Regions from separate parts of the Paraburkholderia sp. PREW-6R genome, predicted to be linked through region 2. Evidence: riboswitches for the same ligand, from Rfam matches in the RefSeq annotation. Region 2 holds a riboswitch; the other holds the start of a gene.
What was found. A riboswitch is a leader RNA that binds a small molecule or an ion and turns the genes downstream of it on or off. The one in region 2 is predicted to bind glycine.
Positions count from the first base shown of each region.

Region 1: another riboswitch for glycine. It lies ahead of gcvT (glycine cleavage system aminomethyltransferase GcvT); the one in region 2 lies ahead of AAGS40_RS19435 (D-amino acid dehydrogenase).

Region 1 covers NZ_CP155073.1:3,363,313-3,371,580, reverse strand. The annotation lists gene gcvP (aminomethyl-transferring glycine dehydrogenase) at 1-2,735, opposite strand, end outside; gene gcvH (glycine cleavage system protein GcvH) at 2,806-3,186, opposite strand; gene gcvT (glycine cleavage system aminomethyltransferase GcvT) at 3,251-4,369, opposite strand; glycine riboswitch at 4,451-4,603, opposite strand; glycine riboswitch at 4,638-4,739, opposite strand; gene AAGS40_RS14920 (hypothetical protein) at 4,882-5,232, opposite strand; gene AAGS40_RS14915 (oxidoreductase) at 5,392-6,441, opposite strand; gene AAGS40_RS14910 (UvrD-helicase domain-containing protein) at 6,922-8,268, shown strand, end outside.
Region 2 covers NZ_CP155074.1:942,304-950,571, reverse strand. The annotation lists gene AAGS40_RS19450 (PaaI family thioesterase) at 472-867, opposite strand; gene AAGS40_RS19445 (MFS transporter) at 1,071-2,306, shown strand; gene AAGS40_RS19440 (LysE family translocator) at 2,429-3,061, opposite strand; glycine riboswitch at 3,261-3,353, shown strand; gene AAGS40_RS19435 (D-amino acid dehydrogenase) at 3,552-4,763, shown strand; gene AAGS40_RS19430 (BON domain-containing protein) at 4,801-5,061, shown strand; gene AAGS40_RS19425 (acetate/propionate family kinase) at 5,049-6,212, opposite strand; gene AAGS40_RS19420 (phosphoketolase family protein) at 6,225-8,268, opposite strand, start outside.

The DNA of each region.
Region 1 (8,268 bases), on a different replicon from region 2:
TCCTCGCGATCCGAGCGGCCTTCTTCGACAGCGCGGATTTCCTCGCGAATCGCGACCATCGCTTCGATGAAGCGATCCAGTTCTTCCTTCGACTCCGATTCGGTCGGCTCGACCATCAGCGTGCCCGGCACCGGGAAGCTCATGGTCGGTGCGTGGAAGCCGTAGTCGGCGAGACGCTTGGCGACGTCGTCGACGGTGATGCCGCTCGTTTCCTTGATAGGACGCAGGTCGAGAATGCATTCGTGCGCGACCAGTCCGCCGGGGCCCGAGTACAGCACCGGATAGTACGGCGCGAGTTTCTTCGCGACATAGTTCGCGTTCAGGATGGCGGTTTCGGTGGCGGCGGTCAGGTTCTTTGCGCCCATCATCGCGATATACATCCACGAGATCGGCAGGATCGATGCGGAGCCGTACGGCGCGCCCGACACGGCGCCAATACCGTTCGGCGCGCGCTCGTAGCCCGACGAGATCTGGTTTGGCAGGAATTGCGCCAGATGCGCGCCGACCGCGACCGGGCCGACGCCCGGTCCGCCGCCGCCGTGCGGAATGCAGAACGTCTTGTGCAGGTTCAGGTGCGAAACGTCGCCGCCGAATTCGCCCGGGGCCGTGAGGCCGACCATCGCGTTCATGTTGGCGCCGTCCACATACACCTGGCCGCCGTGCGCATGCACGATTTCGCAGATTTCCCGCACGTTCTGTTCGAACACGCCATGCGTGGACGGATACGTGATCATGATCGCCGCGAGTTTGTCGGCGTGCTGGGCGGCTTTCTTCTTCAGGTCTTCGATGTCGACGTTACCTTGCGCATCGCACGCGACCACGACCACCTGCATGCCGGCCATCTGCGCCGACGCCGGATTCGTGCCGTGCGCCGACGCGGGAATCAGGCAGACATTCCGATGCGCTTCGCCGCGCGACGCGTGATACGCATGAATGATCAGCAGACCCGCGTATTCGCCTTGCGAGCCGGCGTTCGGCTGCAACGACACCGCTGCATAGCCGGTTGCGGCGACCAGCATCTCTTCGAGCTGATCGATCATCTCGCGGTAGCCGACGGTTTGCGCGGCCGGTGCGAACGGATGGATCTGGCCGAATTCCGGCCACGTGACCGGCAGCATTTCCGAGGTCGCGTTCAGCTTCATCGTGCAGGAACCGAGCGGAATCATCGAGCGGTCGAGCGCGAGGTCCTTGTCCGACAGGCTGCGCAGATAGCGCAGCATTTCCGTTTCGGAATGGTGACGGTTGAACACGTGATGCGTGAGGTACGCACTGGTGCGCTGCAGCGCGGCCGGCACCGATCCCGCATTCGATGCGGCAACGGCGGCGTCGAGCGCGTCCACTTGCGGCACGTCTTTCGCGCCCGCGGCTTCGGCGAACACGGCGAGCAGATCGGCGAGATCGCGGCGCGTGGTGGTTTCGTCGATCGACAGGCCCACTTGCGTGTCGCTCACGCGGCGCAGGTTGATGCGCCTTGCGACCGCTGCGTCGCGCAGCGCTTGCGTACGCGCGCCGGCTTCGAACGTGAGCGTGTCGAAGAAGGTTTCGTTCGCGAGCGTGTAGCCGAGTTGCTTCGCGCCTTCGGCGAGCAACGTGGCGATGCGGTTCACGCGTAGTGCGATGGTTTTCAGACCATGCGGGCCGTGATAGACCGCGTACATGCTGGCCATGATCGCGAGCAGTGCCTGCGCGGTGCACACGTTCGAGGTCGCCTTTTCGCGGCGGATATGCTGTTCACGCGTTTGCAGCGCGAGGCGCAGCGCAGGGTTGCCTTGCGCGTCGACGGTCACGCCGACGAGCCGCCCCGGCATCTGGCGCTTGAACTCATCGCGCACGGCGAGGTAAGCCGCGTGCGGGCCGCCGAAGCCGACCGGCACGCCGAAACGCTGCGTGTTGCCCACCGCCACGTCCGCGCCCCATTCGCCCGGCGGCGTGAGCACGGTCAATGCGAGCAGATCGGCGGCGACCACCACGTGGCCGCCCGCTGCGTGGATCGCTTCGGTGAGCGCGCGGTAGTCGCGCACGTCGCCGTTCACACCCGGGTACTGCAGCAGCACGCCGAACGCGTTTGCGTTCGCGGCGTCGGCGGCCGGACCGACTTTGACTTCGATGCCAACCGGCGTCGCGCGCGTTTTCACCACTTCGATGGTTTGCGGCAGCACGTCGTCGGCGACGTAAAACACGTTCGACTTCGGCTTGCCGACGCGTTGCAGCAGCGTCATCGCCTCGGCGGCGGCGGTGGCTTCGTCGAGCAGCGAGGCGTTCGAAATGGCCAGTCCCGTCAGGTCGACGATCATCTGCTGGAAGTTCAGCAGCGCCTCCAGACGGCCTTGCGAGATTTCCGGCTGGTAGGGCGTGTACGCGGTGTACCACGCCGGATTTTCCAGCACGTTACGCAGGATCACCGCCGGCGTGTGCGTGTTGTAATAGCCCTGCCCAATGTACGAGCGAAACACCTGGTTCCTGTCCGCGAGTTCACGCAGCGACGCGAGCGCTTCGGCTTCGCTTTTCGGTTGTGTGAACGAACCGAGCGGCAGCGTCTCGGTGCGGCGGATCGTCTTCGGAATGACGGCGTCGATCAGCGCGGCGCGCGACGCAAAGCCGAGGGCGTCGAGCATCGCTTGCTGGTCGGCCGAATCCGGGCCGATATGCCGTTCGGCGAAGGCGTCGTGCACTTCGAGCGCGGCGAGCGAGAGTGGAGTGCGGTTCATCAGACGATCCGGGTGTTCGAGCTTCATGAGGTATTCCTCGCGGTGCGGCGCGCCATGCTGACGGCCGCCGCACCTGACGGTTTAACGATAAGGTGAATCAGGCGCCGATCGATTGGCTGTAGGCGTTTGCATCGATCAGACGATCCTGCGTCGCGTCGGCGGCCGGCTTGATCTTGAAGAGCCAGCTTTCGTACGGCGTGCTGTTGACCGAGTCCGGCGTATCGGCCACGGCCGTGTTCGCTTCGATGATTTCGCCCGAGACCGGCGCGTAGATGTCGGAGGCGGCCTTTACCGACTCGATGACGGCGACGGTGTCGCCGGCGGTCACGGTCTTGCCCAGTTCCTGGACTTCGAAGAAGACGATGTCGCCGAGCGCTTCCTGCGCGTGGTCGGTGATCCCGACCGTCAGCGTGCCGTCCGCTTCCGTGCGGACCCATTCGTGCGATTCGGTGTATTTCAGATCGGCCGGGATGCTCATTGAATGCTCCTATGCGGTGTAATTCGGTGGTGACTTGAAAGAGGTGGACGTACGCGCCGTCTGCTCAGACCGCGAGCACTTTGCCGTTGCGCACGAACGGCAGTTTTACCACGCGTGCAGGAACGTTTTTGTCGCGGATCTGGACATGCACCGTGTCGCCCGGCTGCACGCCTGTCGGCACGCGTGCAAAAGCGATCGATTCCTGCATGGTCGGCGAAAAGGTGCCGCTCGTGATTTCGCCTTCGCCCTGCGGCGTGACGACTTTCTGGTGAGCACGCAGCACGCCTGCCGCCTTGCCATTTTCCTTCAGCAGGATCAGGCCGACGAACGCAGCCCGCGAACCGTCCGCCTCCAGCCGGCCCTTGCCGACGAAGTCGCGCGGCGAGGTCAGATCGACGGTCCATGCGAGACCGGCGTCGAGCGGCGAGACGTTGTCGTCCATATCCTGGCCGTACAGATTCATGCCGGCTTCGAGGCGCAGCGTGTCGCGCGCACCGAGGCCGGCCGGGCGCACGCCTTGTGCTCGCAGCGCGTTCCACAACGCTTCGACGTGGTCCGCCGGGACAATGATCTCGAAGCCGTCTTCGCCCGTGTAGCCGGTGCGCGCGACGGTGAGTTCGCCGAACGGCGTGTCGTCGATGCGTGCGGCGTTGAACGGCTTCATCGATTCAGTGGCGACGCGCACGGCCGGCACGGTCTGCCAGACTTTTTCGCGCGCATTCGGGCCTTGCACGGCGACGATCGCATAGTCGCGGCGCGGCGTGATCGTGAGGCCGAAGCTGCCTTCGGCATTGAGCTGGCCGAACCACGCGATGTCTTTGTCCGCGGTGCCCGCGTTGACCACCACGCGGAAATGATCTTCGCCGAAGTAATAGACGATCAGATCGTCGATCACGCCGCCGTTCGGGTTCAGCAGACAGGAGTAAAGCGCGCGGCCCGGCGTTTGGAGTTTGGCGACGTTGTTGGCGAGCGCGAATTCGAAGAAGGCGCGCACGCGCTCGCCGGTGAAGTCGACGACGCACATGTGCGAGACGTCGAACATGCCGGCGTCGGTGCGCACGGCGCGGTGTTCGTCGATTTGCGAGCCGTAGTTGACAGGCATGTCCCAGCCGCCGAAATCGACCATGCGGGCGTTGAGCGCACGATGGGTGGCGTTGAGCGGGGTGTGTTTGAGTTCGGTCATGGGGCCTCGGGCATCTCGCGAAACATAAAAGGCCATGCGGCGCAACGCCTCGCCGGCCTGATGCCTGCGAGCGTGATCGTGCATGACCCCTCTGTCCTCGATACCTGAGAGATTGCGCTGCCGTGACACTTCTACAAGTCACGGGGAAACGCGCGCCCCTTCGGTGGGCAGCTTGCCGGGTCTTTGTCATGGCGATGACGCCGACGGCTACTGCCGCTCTCCAGAGTGCGAAAAACCGGTGCCGTGAATGCTGCCTCAAAGCGGGTTTTTCGACGCGGTCGGTCCTTTTGCCTGAGAGTTTGCGGGTGTGCCCCTTCGGCGGCGCGGCCTGCGATTCCTTGCGGCCAGCACGCTCTCCCGACGCGTGCGGCGAATGTACGCGAGCCCCGGAGGCTTGTCAAATAAAGGCCCGCAAGCCGTGCGGGGGTTGGCGACGCCGGTCTGCACGTATCAAAAAAAAGCGCGGGGACAGGCTGCCGCCGCGCTTTTGCCGTCAATGGCCATCGGCCAACTTATTCGCCGATGGCGTGCGCCGCGCCGTCCAGTTCCTGGTTCAGCACGCGCTGTTCTTCGGCCGACAAACCGCCGCCATGTTGCGCGGCCATGTCGTGTGCTTCCTGACGGATCACATCGAGACGATGATGCAGCGCGCCGCCTTGCGGAGGCGGGTAATAGCCCTGGTTGACGTGGTTGTCGATGCGGCGGCTCAGGTTGTCGAGACGGCCGTCGACCTGATGCAGGCGCTGATCCGCGATCTGTTGCGGATTGGGACGCGGAGCGGGTGCGGGTTGCGGCGCCACCACGCAGGCGGCGAGGGAACTGAGCAAGGCGGACGCAGCGAGTGCGCGGACGATACGGGGCATGGACTCTCCGGGAAGTCGTTGTCGTTTTGTGCTGTTACGGTGATACGAACGCATGGGCTCGCCCGCGCGCTGACGGCGCGCGCGGGCTTATTTGTAACGTTATGTTCCTTACGGACGTGTAGGGTCGGCGCGCCGCGGCGGGGGCCGTGCAGAAGCGCGTTATCGAATCCGCTCGAACGGCAGGCGCACGCCTTCTTCGGAACTGCGCGCGGCAAGTTCGATGATCGTCATGACGTCCACCGCGTCTTGCGGCGTGACCGGGAATTTATCGCCGTTCTGGATTGCATCGGCCAACGCGATATAGAAGCCGGTGTAGTCGCCATGGCGAGTCGGCTGCTTGCGCTCCACTTCCTGGTCGCCTTCCAGCACACGCAGCGTGCCCGCTTCGTTGCCCGCGCCGAAACCCTCGTCGCCCGGACGCAAGCCGGCTTTGAGCTGATCTTCCTGGGTATCGAGTCCGTACTTCACATAGCTGCCGCGCGTGCCGTGAATCGAAAAACGCGGCGCAACCAGCGCGGTCAACGCACTGGCGTGCAGCACGACTTCGAAGTCGCCGTAGCCGAGTTGAATATGCACGTAGTCAGGCGCGCCGGCCTGGTCGCGATGCGTGCGCACCGTCGCCGAGACGGTTTGCGGTGCGCCGAACAGCGCCAGCGCCTGATCGATCAGATGCGGCCCGAGGTCGAGCAGCAGGCCGCCGCCGCGCGACGCCTCTTCACGCCAGCGCTGACGCACTTCAGGACGGAAACGGTCGAAATGGGATTCGTATTGGGTGATGCGGCCCAGCACCTGACTCGCGAGCAGATCGCGTACGGTGAGAAAATCGCCATCCCAGCGGCGATTGTGGAACGGCACGAACAACTTGCCGCGAGCGAGCGCGATATTGGCGAGCGTGTGGGCGTCGGCGGCGGTCAGCGTGACCGGCTTGTCGACCACGACATGTTTGCCCGCCTCCAGCGTGCGGCGTGCGAGGTCGAAATGGGTATCGTTCGGCGTTGCGATCACGACGCAGTCGAGGTCGTCGAGCGCCAGCAGCGCGTCGAGATCGGCGACTACCTTTGTGTGCGGATAATCGGCGAGCGCGCGCTCGGGCTGACCTGTTGCAATGGCGGCAACGGTGGCCCGACCGCTGTGTTCGATGACCGGCGCGTGAAAGGTGGCGCCAGCAAAACCGTAACCCATCAATCCAATCTTTAGCGATGCGGACATGCGTGTCTTCCTGCAAAACGGCGCGCCGCTTTGCCACCGCGGCGGCGGCGCGCTACAGCGTGATTGTGGCATGGCGCGAGGACGGTCTGTCAGGTGGGTGGCGAAGCGGCCCACGCAAATAGGTAATCGGCGCGGGAAGCTGCCTCGCCATTGAGTGCCGGATCCAGCGCGTCGAGCCGGCGTACCCCTATATGCCTCGCGAACTGGCGGATTGATCAGTGTGTCAGTCCGCAGCGTTTAACCGGGCATTCCCATCGTGCTCTTCTTCGCATTTCCCGTTGCCTTTCCATCGCGTTTTCCGTCGTGTTTTCCGTCGCGTTTTCCATGTTAACATCGCTCCTCCCGGGCAGAGCGAGGCGAGCCGAAACGCCTGTCGCATCAGATTAGCGCCCGCTCGCAGCCCCACGCAGCATGCCGCAGGGCCCTTGCCGTCGCGATGCCGCGCCCTGCCGCCTTCAACCGCATTCCCCGTCCATAACGATGTCCGCAGGCCTGAACCCCGCTCAAAATGAAGCGGTCCGCTATCTCGACGGTCCGTGTCTCGTGCTCGCCGGCGCCGGCAGCGGCAAGACACGCGTGATTACGCAGAAAATCGCGCATCTGATCGAAGCAAAAGGCTTCGAGCCGCGCCATATCGCCGCCGTCACCTTCACGAACAAAGCCGCGGCGGAAATGCGCGAGCGCGTCGGGAAATTGCTCGAAGGCAAGACGCTCACGACGCCGGGCAAGGAAGGCCGCAAGGTGCCCGTCAATCAGCTGACGGTGTGTACTTTCCACTCGCTCGGCGTACAGATTTTGCGTCAGGAAGCGGAGCACGTCGGGCTGAAGCCGCAGTTCTCGATCATGGATTCCGACGACTGCTTCGGCATGATCCAGGAACAGGTCGGCTCGACGGACAAGGGCTTTATCCGCAAGATCCAGTCGATCATTTCGCTGTGGAAAAATGGCCTCATCATGCCCGAAGAGGCGATCTCGATCGCGGCAAACGAAGACGAGCATCAGGCCGCGATCGTTTATCGCAACTACGTGGCCACGCTGCACGCTTATCAGGCGGTGGATTTCGACGATCTGATCCGCCTGCCCGCCGAGCTTTTTGCGAAAAACGAGCAGGTGCGCGACCGCTGGCAGAACAGGTTGCGCTATTTGCTGATCGACGAATATCAGGACACCAACGCGTGCCAGTACGAACTGGTCAAGCTGCTGGCCGGCCCGCGCGGCGCGTTCACGGCGGTCGGTGACGACGACCAGGCCATTTACGGCTGGCGCGGTGCGACGCTCGAAAATCTCGGCCAGCTCAGCAAGGATTTTCCGAAGCTGCACATCATCAAGCTCGAACAGAATTACCGGTCGACGGTGCGCATTCTCACCGCCGCCAACAACGTGATCGCCAACAACCCGAAGCTGTTCGAGAAAAAGCTGTGGTCCGAACACGGGATGGGCGACACCATCACCGTCACCGGCTGCAACGACGAAGAGCACGAAGCCGAATCGGTCGTGTTTCGCCTGTCGGCGCACAAGTTCGAGCGCCGCGCGAATTTCCGCGACTACGCGATCCTCTATCGCGGCAATTTCCAGGCGCGCATCTTCGAACAGGTGCTGCGGCGCGAACGGATTCCGTATGTGCTCTCGGGCGGTCAGTCGTTTTTCGACAAGGCCGAGATCAAGGACATCTGCGCGTATCTGCGCCTGATCGCCAATGCGAATGACGATCCGGCGTTCATCCGCGCAATCACCACGCCGCGCCGCGGCGTCGGCAATACCACGCTCGAAGCGCTCGGCTCGTTTGCCGGCCAGGCGAAGGTGTCGCTCTTCGAGGCGGTGTACATG
Region 2 (8,268 bases):
GTAGCTTGCGGCGAAAGTTGGCCGCGCGTTTGCAGCGCGGCGTTCGGCTCATTGACCGGCTGGTTGTCCGGCTAACTGCTTGGCTCATTCTCCAGCGAGATTTCCGCTGGTTTGCCGCTGGTTTTCCGCTGAAGCCCGGCGTCGCCAATCGCCGCAGCCGCGGCGATGGCGCGAAGCCTATCGGGTAAAACGCGCGGGTCGCGAATCGCCGGCTTTGGCGTCGCATCATCAGTCGGGGATCATGCGGGATGGCTACTATGATAAACGGCCCACGCAGGCGCGGTGCAGGAATCTCGGCGATCTGACGGATCTGTCGCGCCAGTCTGGCTTAAACACTGCTGCTGCACACTGCCGTGCGCTGATGGAATCAGCCGATGCTGATTCAGCATCTCGTGATTACGCGTGCGCCGCGCCTGGGCTGCGAAGCGCGCTCGGTCAGCGCACCCTTCCACCATCCCGACGACCCGTACATCAACTGCGTCGAGCATACTTGAACGTGCCCTGCGCGCTCGCAATCAGCAATGTGCCGTCCACCCATGCTTCGCCGCGCGCGAAGTAGATGGAATGGCCCGCGCGCTCCAGAAAACCCCTGGCCGTGACGGTCGTGCCCAATCCCTTGTCCAGATAACTGGTGGTCAGCGACAGGGTGAACGCATGGCGCGGCGGTTGCCCGGGCTCTGCAAAGATGCCGGCGTAACCGGCAGCGGCGTCGAGCATCGTGGCGATCGCGCCGCCCTGCAACACGCCCTGGCGATTGAGCTTGCTGCCGTCAATCGGCATGGTCAACTCGGCGTAGCCGTCACGCCATTGCGTCAGCCGCACGCCAAGCGATTCGAGGAACGGGTTGTCGATCGGAAAATCGGACATGGTCGGTTAGGGCCTCTGAAAGTGATCATGATGTTTCCGTCAGCATACTAGCGTTCGCCGCACACCCTGCGGCCTGCCTGTTTGCGCGCGCTCAGGCACAATCGCTCCATGCAGGCGTTTTGCGCACCCGCGAATCCCCGTTTTGCACACCGGTTTGCGGCCCTTCCACTCTGTATGCACGTCCACAACCACCCATCATCTGGATGACACCCACCACGCCTTCGGACGGCGCGCCGCACTGGCAGCGCAACCTGTATGTCTGCCTGTTCGGCTCGTTTACGACGATCGTCGCGATGACCCTGCTGCTGCCCTTTCTGCCGCTCTACGTGCAACAGCTCGGCGTGCGCTCCTCCGCGGCCGCCGTGCAATGGTCGGGGGTCGCATTCGGCGCGACGTTTCTCGCTGCCGCGCTGGTGTCCCCGCTGTGGGGCCGCATGGCCGACCGCTACGGACGCAAGCTGATCCTGATCCGCGCGAGCCTCGGCATGGCAGTCGTCATGTCGCTGCTCGGTCTTGCGCAGAACGTCTGGCAACTGGTCGGACTGCGCTTCCTCGCGGGCCTCGTCGGCGGCTATGCGTCGGGTGCGAATGTCATGATCGCCACCCAGACGCCGCGTGGGCGCACCGGCTGGGCGCTCGGCACACTGGCCTCCGGCATGATGGCGGGCAGTCTGGTCGGGCCGCTAGTGGGTGGCGCGCTGCCTCCGCTGATCGGCATTCGGAACACGTTTTTCATTGCCGGCGCGATGATTTTCTGCGCGTTCATTGCGACCGTGTGGCTCGTTCGGGAACAGCCGGTGGATCGTTCGCGTGTTCTGTCGAAAGAGACGGACGCCGCCACGAGTGGCTGGGCAAGCGTAGAGAATCTGCGGCCCGTGCTCGCCATGCTGATGACCTCCGGCCTGCTGATGTTCGCCAACATGTCGATCGAGCCGATCATCACCGTGTATGTCGCCCAGCTCGTGCATGACGCGCGGCATGTCACGCTGGTGTCGGGTTTCGTGATGTCGGCGTCGGCGCTCGGCAGCGTGCTCGCGGCGTCACGCGTCGGGCGGCTGGCCGACCGGATCGGCGCGCCAAAGGTCATCATCGCGTGCCTGACTGTGTGCGCGGTGCTGCTGGTGCCACAGGCATTCGTCACGAACGGCGCGCAACTCGTCGTGCTGCGCTTTCTGATGGGGCTCGCGCTTGCGGGACTGTTGCCGTGCATCACGAGCGTGATCCGTCACAGCGTGCCGGAGCGGTCGGCGGGCTACATTCTCGGCTATGCGACATCCGCGAATTACGCAGGCCAGGTGACCGGGCCGCTCGCGGGCGGCTTCGTCGGCGCGCATCTGGGCATGCAGGCCGTGTTTCTGATCACGAGCGTGTTGATGCTATGCGGCGCGCTGTTCAATGTCTGGGTGTTCAGAGGCGTGACGCGCGCGCACAGCGGTTGACGCAAACGGCTCACTCTGGCCTCTAGCCGCGCTCCGCGCATCTGCGCTCGCTGCGCACATCAGCGTTGCGCGGCCCGCTCGCCTCGCTCCAGCTATTTGTCCGCGCCGGTCTTCACCATCGCTTAACGGCGCGAATCCAGCGCGATACGCACCGCGAGGCCGGCGAGCACGGTGCCCATCAGCCACCGTTGCACCAGCAACCAGACCGGTCGCCCCGCGAGAAATCCTGCAATCGAACCCGCCATGCTCGCGATCAGCGCATTGACGGTGACGGCGATCACGATCTGCACGCACCCCAGCGCGATCGACTGGGACAGCACGCTGCCGTGTCCCGGCGAAATGAATTGCGGCAGCAGCGAAAGATACATGACCGCAATCTTCGGATTGGCGAGATTGGTGACGAAGCCCATCGTGAAGAGCTTGCGGCGGCTGTCGTGCGGCAGATCACGCGCCTGGAACGGCGAGCGGCCGCCGGGTTTGACTGCCTGCCAGGCGAGGTAAAGCAGATACAGCGCGCCGCAAAAGCGCAGCGCGTCGTATGCGTAAGGCACTGTCATCAGCAACGCGGTAATGCCGAATGCGGCGCAAAACATGTAGAACACGTAGCCGAGCGCGACACCGCCCAGCGACACCAGCCCCGCGCGCGGCCCCTGACACAGTGAGCGCGAAATCAGATAGATCATGTTCGGCCCCGGCGTCAGCACCATGGCGAACGAGACAAGAGCGAAGGCAAGCAGCGTGGCGGCGGTAGGCACGACGTTCTCCTTTATGCATCGTACGATCAATTCCGTCCAATATAACGGATGGTCGGGGGGACTGCCCGCAACTGCGCAATCGCACCGCCCAGACGCGCAGCCCTTTGAAAATGTCCGACATCATGGCGGCGGGAGCATCGCCCGATTGCACGAAACACTTGCGGCAAACTTTTTTGCCCGGTATTGTCGAGCCGTTCTGCAATGCAGCGCGGGAGAGCTCGCCAGTTTTCATGGCGACGCCGACGGAGCAACCGCCCCGGAAACTCTCAGGCAAAAGGACCGCGCAGCTGGAACATCTGGAGAGCGGCGCATCGGCGATCAGCGGGCAGCATGCGCCCACCGAAGGGGATTCCCCACACCCGGCACGCGATCGAACGCGGCGCCGCGCGGCGCGGGAAGAAACTCTCAGGTACATGGACAGATGGGGCATCCCCGCCGGTTTCGACAACGAAATCGACACCGGTGATGCTCAACTTATCTGGACCATGACATGTCACGTATCGCCATCATCGGCGCCGGCATTACCGGCGTCACGACTGCCCACGCGCTCGCGCAGCGCGGCCATCACGTCACCGTGTTCGAGCGCAACCGCTACGCGGCAATGGAAACGTCGTTTGCAAACGGCGGCCAGCTTTCCGCCAGCAACGCGGAGGTCTGGAACAGCGCGGCCACCGTGCTGAAAGGCCTGCGCTGGATGCTCACGCGCGACGCCCCGCTCCTGCTCAATCCCGCGCCCACCTGGCACAAGTATTCGTGGATGGGCGAATTCCTCCGGCAGATTCCGCACTACCGCGCGAACACGGTGGAAACCGTGCGTCTTGCGATTGCCGCGCGCGAGCATCTGTTTTCGATCGCACAAACGGAGGGCATCGACTTCGATCTGGAGCGGCGCGGCATTCTGCACATCTACAAGACACAAAAGGAATTCGACGCGGCGAGCAAAGTGAACGCCCTTCTGCGCGAAGGCGGGCTTGACCGCAGTCCGGTCAGTGCGGGCGAGTTGCAGCGCATCGAACCCACGCTGCATGGCAACTTTTTTGGCGGCTTCTTTACGCCGTCCGACTCCACCGGCGACATCCACAAGTTCACGCGCGGACTCGCGCAGGCGTGCCAGCGTCACGGCGTGCAATTTCACTATGACGCCGAGATTACGTCGATTGAACAACCGGCCGACGGACGTTTCTCGCTGATGGTGAACCTCGACGGCGAGCCGCAGCCCTTTACGTTCGAGCAGATCGTAATCTGCGCCGGCGTGAAGAGCCGTGATTTCGCGGCGATGCTCGGCGACCATGTGAACATCTATCCGGTGAAGGGTTACTCGATCACCGTCTGTCTCGACGATGAAACCAGCCAGCAGCACGCGCCATGGGTGAGCCTGCTCGACGACAGCGCGAAGATCGTGACGAGCCGCCTTGGCGCGGACCGTTTTCGCATCGCCGGCACGGCGGAAATCAACGGCTTTAATCGCGACATCCGCTCGGACCGCATCGCGCCGCTCGTGGACTGGACCCGGCGGCATTTTCCCAACGTGTCGACCGCGCGCGTGATTCCGTGGGCAGGACTGCGGCCCATGCTGCCGAGCATGCTGCCCAAGGTAGGACGCGGAAAACGGCGCGGCGTGTTTTACAACACGGGGCACGGTCACCTGGGATGGACGCTGTCGGCCGCTACGGCTCAGGCAGTGGCCGGCGCCATTCAGTGATAGTGTTCTCCCTTGCGTCGGATTTCGTGGAGAACCTATGTCTGATGTCCGCAACGGCGGCGACCGGCTCAGCGACGAGCAGATCGCCACGGAGGCCGCGCGGCGTCTCGCGTGGGACGCCGCGGTGCCGGAAGGCAAGGTGAACGTCTCCGTGACCGATGGCCGGATCACGCTGCGCGGCGAACTCGAGCGCGATCAGCAACGCAGCGCCGCGCTCGAAGACGTGACGCGTCTATTTGGCGTAACCGGCGTGTCCGATTGCACCGTCGTCAAACCAGCGTCACGTCAGGCGGACTGACCGCCCGATTCGAGCAGCGCGCGGCAATGCCGCGCGATCTGCTTTTCCTCCTCCGTGTGAATCGCGCGCACGCGCCCCGCCGGATCGTGTTCCGACAGTCCGATAAACGACAACCCGTCACACACGCGTTGACGCATCGCTTCGCTGTGCTCGCCGATGCCGCCCGTGAACACCAGCAGATCGATGCCACCGAGGAGCGCCGCATACGCGCCGATCGTCTTGCGTACTGCCGTCGCAAACGCGTCGAGCGCGAGTTCCGCGCTGGCGTCCCCGGCCGCAGCGCGCTTTTCCAGCGCCTGCATATCGCTTTCGCCGTCCGTATAACCGGCGAGACCGCTGTGACGGTTCAGTAGCGTTTCCAGCGCGTTGGCATCGAGATGTTCGGTGCGCATCAGATACAGCAGCACGCCGGGATCGAGATCGCCGCTGCGCGTGCCCATCGGCACGCCGCCCGTTGGCGTCATACCCATCGACGTATCGACCGACTTGCCGTCTCGCAATGCGCACACGCTCGATCCATTGCCGAGATGAGCGAACACCGCGCGCGCCGGCAGGTCGTCGCCGAGCTGCGCGACCAGCGACTCGTACGACAGTCCATGAAAACCATACCGGATCACGCCCTGCTCTGCGTAACGGCGCGGCAATGGCAACTGCGCCGCGCGCGGCGGCAGCGTCGCGTGAAATGCCGTGTCGAAGCACGCGAAATGCTGCGCGTCGCTGAAAATGGCCGACGCCTCGTCGATCAGCGCCAGCGCAGGCGGAATATGCAAGGGCGCGAAGTGCGTCGCGTCCTGCAATTGCCGCCGCACGTCGGCGGTGATGCGCTGATGCGTGCGCAGATGCGGGCCGCCATGCACCACGCGATGCCCTACCGCCGTGGGACGCACCTCGTTCTGCTCGGCGAGCACCCGTGTGAGCTTCTGCAACGCGTCGGTCTGCGATTCGAGCACATGCGCCTGCTCCTCGAGCACGCGGCCGTCGGGCGCCTTGATCCGCAGACTGCCGTCGTCGCGGCCGATGCCCTGCGCGCTGCCTTCGAGCAGCAGCGCTTCATCGCCGTTCGCCTGTTGGAAAAGCCCGAATTTCAGCGACGACGAACCGCTGTTGAGCACGAGGATCGTCGCGTGCCCGGTCTCGTCTTGTGTATGCATGGCGTGCCTCGCTCAGCCTTTCCACGTCCAGTTGCGGATGGCTTCCTGGTCGATGCCCTCTTCATGCGCGTACGCAAGGTGCTCGATGATCTGCCCACGCAGCCACTCTTTCGCATGATCGCCGACGCCGCGCAGCTTCGGCACCCGGTCGATCACGTCGATCGCGAGCGAAAATCGGTCCACGTCGTTGATGATCGCGAGTTCGAGCGGCGTGTTGATATTGCCCTTCTCGTGGTAACCGTGCACATGCAGATTGTCGTGATTGGTCCGGTTGTACGTGAGCTTGTGAACCAGCGACGCATACGAGTGGAAGTTGAAGATCACGGGCTTGTCGGCGGTGAAGAGGGAGTCGAAATCGCGATTCGAAAGACCATGCGGGTGCGCGTGCTCCGGCATCAGACGGAACAGATCGACCACGTTCACGAAGCGGATCTTCAGATCCGGAAACTGCCCTTTCAGGATTTCGACCGCGGCGAGCGCCTCCATGGTCGCGATGTCGCCCGCGCAGGCGATCACCACGTCCGGCTCCACGCCCTGATCCGTCGACGCCCAATCCCAAATGCCAATGCCTTTCGTGCAATGCGTGACCGCCGCTTCCATGTCGAGATATTGCAGATGAGGCTGCTTGTCCGCGACGATCACGTTCACGTAATCGCGCGAGCGCAGGCAGTGATCGGCCACGCTCAGCAGGCAGTTCGCGTCGGGCGGCAGATAGATACGCACGACGTCCGGGCTCTTATTCGTCACTACGTCGAGAAAACCGGGGTCCTGATGCGTGAAGCCGTTGTGATCCTGGCGCCATACGAGCGACGTGATGAGCAGATTGATCGACGGCACCGGCTGGCGCCACCCGAGGTCGCGTTTCGACTTTTCGAGCCATTTGGCGTGCTGGTTGAACATCGAATCGATCACGTGCACGAACGCCTCGTAGGTCGCGAAGAGCCCGTGGCGGCCCGTCAGCACATAACCTTCGAACCAGCCTTCGAGCGTGTGCTCGCTCAGCATTTCCATCACGCGGCCGTCCGGCGCGAGCGCGCCGCCGTCCTTGTCGCTTTCCACCGTCTCGGCCAGCCAGGTTTTCGGCGACGCTTCATAGATCGCGGTGAGTTTGTTGCTCGCGGTTTCGTCAGGGCCGAATACGCGGAAATTGCGCATGTTCCGGCGCATTACATCGCGCAGAAAGGCGCCTAGCACCTCGGTCGGCGACGTGTACGACGTGGCGGGCTTTTTCACCTGCACCGCATAATCGCGAAACGGCGGCAGATCGAGCGTCTTGCACAGCAGGCCGCCGTTCGCATGCGGATTCGCGCTGATGCGGCGGCCGCCCTCCGGCGCAAGTGCGCGCAGTTCCTCGACGAGCCGGCCTTTTTCGTCGAAGAGCTTTTCCGGTTCGTAACTGCGCAGCCAGCCTTCCACGATCTTCAGGCTCTTGCTGTTCGTGACTGGATCGAGCACCGGCACCTGATGCGCGCGCCACGAGCCTTCCACCTTGTGGCCATCCACTTCCTTCGGACCGGTCCAGCCCTTCGGCGAGCGCAGCACGATCATCGGCCAGCGCGGCCGCGTCGGGTCGTTGTTTTCGCGTGCGTGCTGCTGGATCGCACGGATTTCGCCGATGCACCGTTCGAGCGTGGCGGCCATCTGCTGATGCATGATCTCGGGGTCGTCGCCTTCGACGAAGTACGGTTTATGCCCGTAACCCGTCAACAACGCCTCGAGTTCTTCACGGGGAATGCGTGCGAGGATGGTGGGATTGGCGATCTTGTAGCCGTTCAGATGCAGCACCGGCAGCACGGCGCCATCGCGGACCGGATCGAGGAATTTGTTCGAATGCCACGACGTGGCGAGCGGCCCGGTTTCGGCCTCGCCGTCGCCGATCATGACCGCGACGATCAGATCGGGATTGTCGAATGTGGCGCCGTAACCGTGCGAGAGGCTATAGCCGAGTTCGCCGCCTTCGTGAATCGAGCCGGGCGTCTCGGGCGTGCAATGTGAACCGATGCCGCCCGGAAACGAAAACTGCCGGAAAAAGCGCTGCATGCCGGCTTCGTCTTCG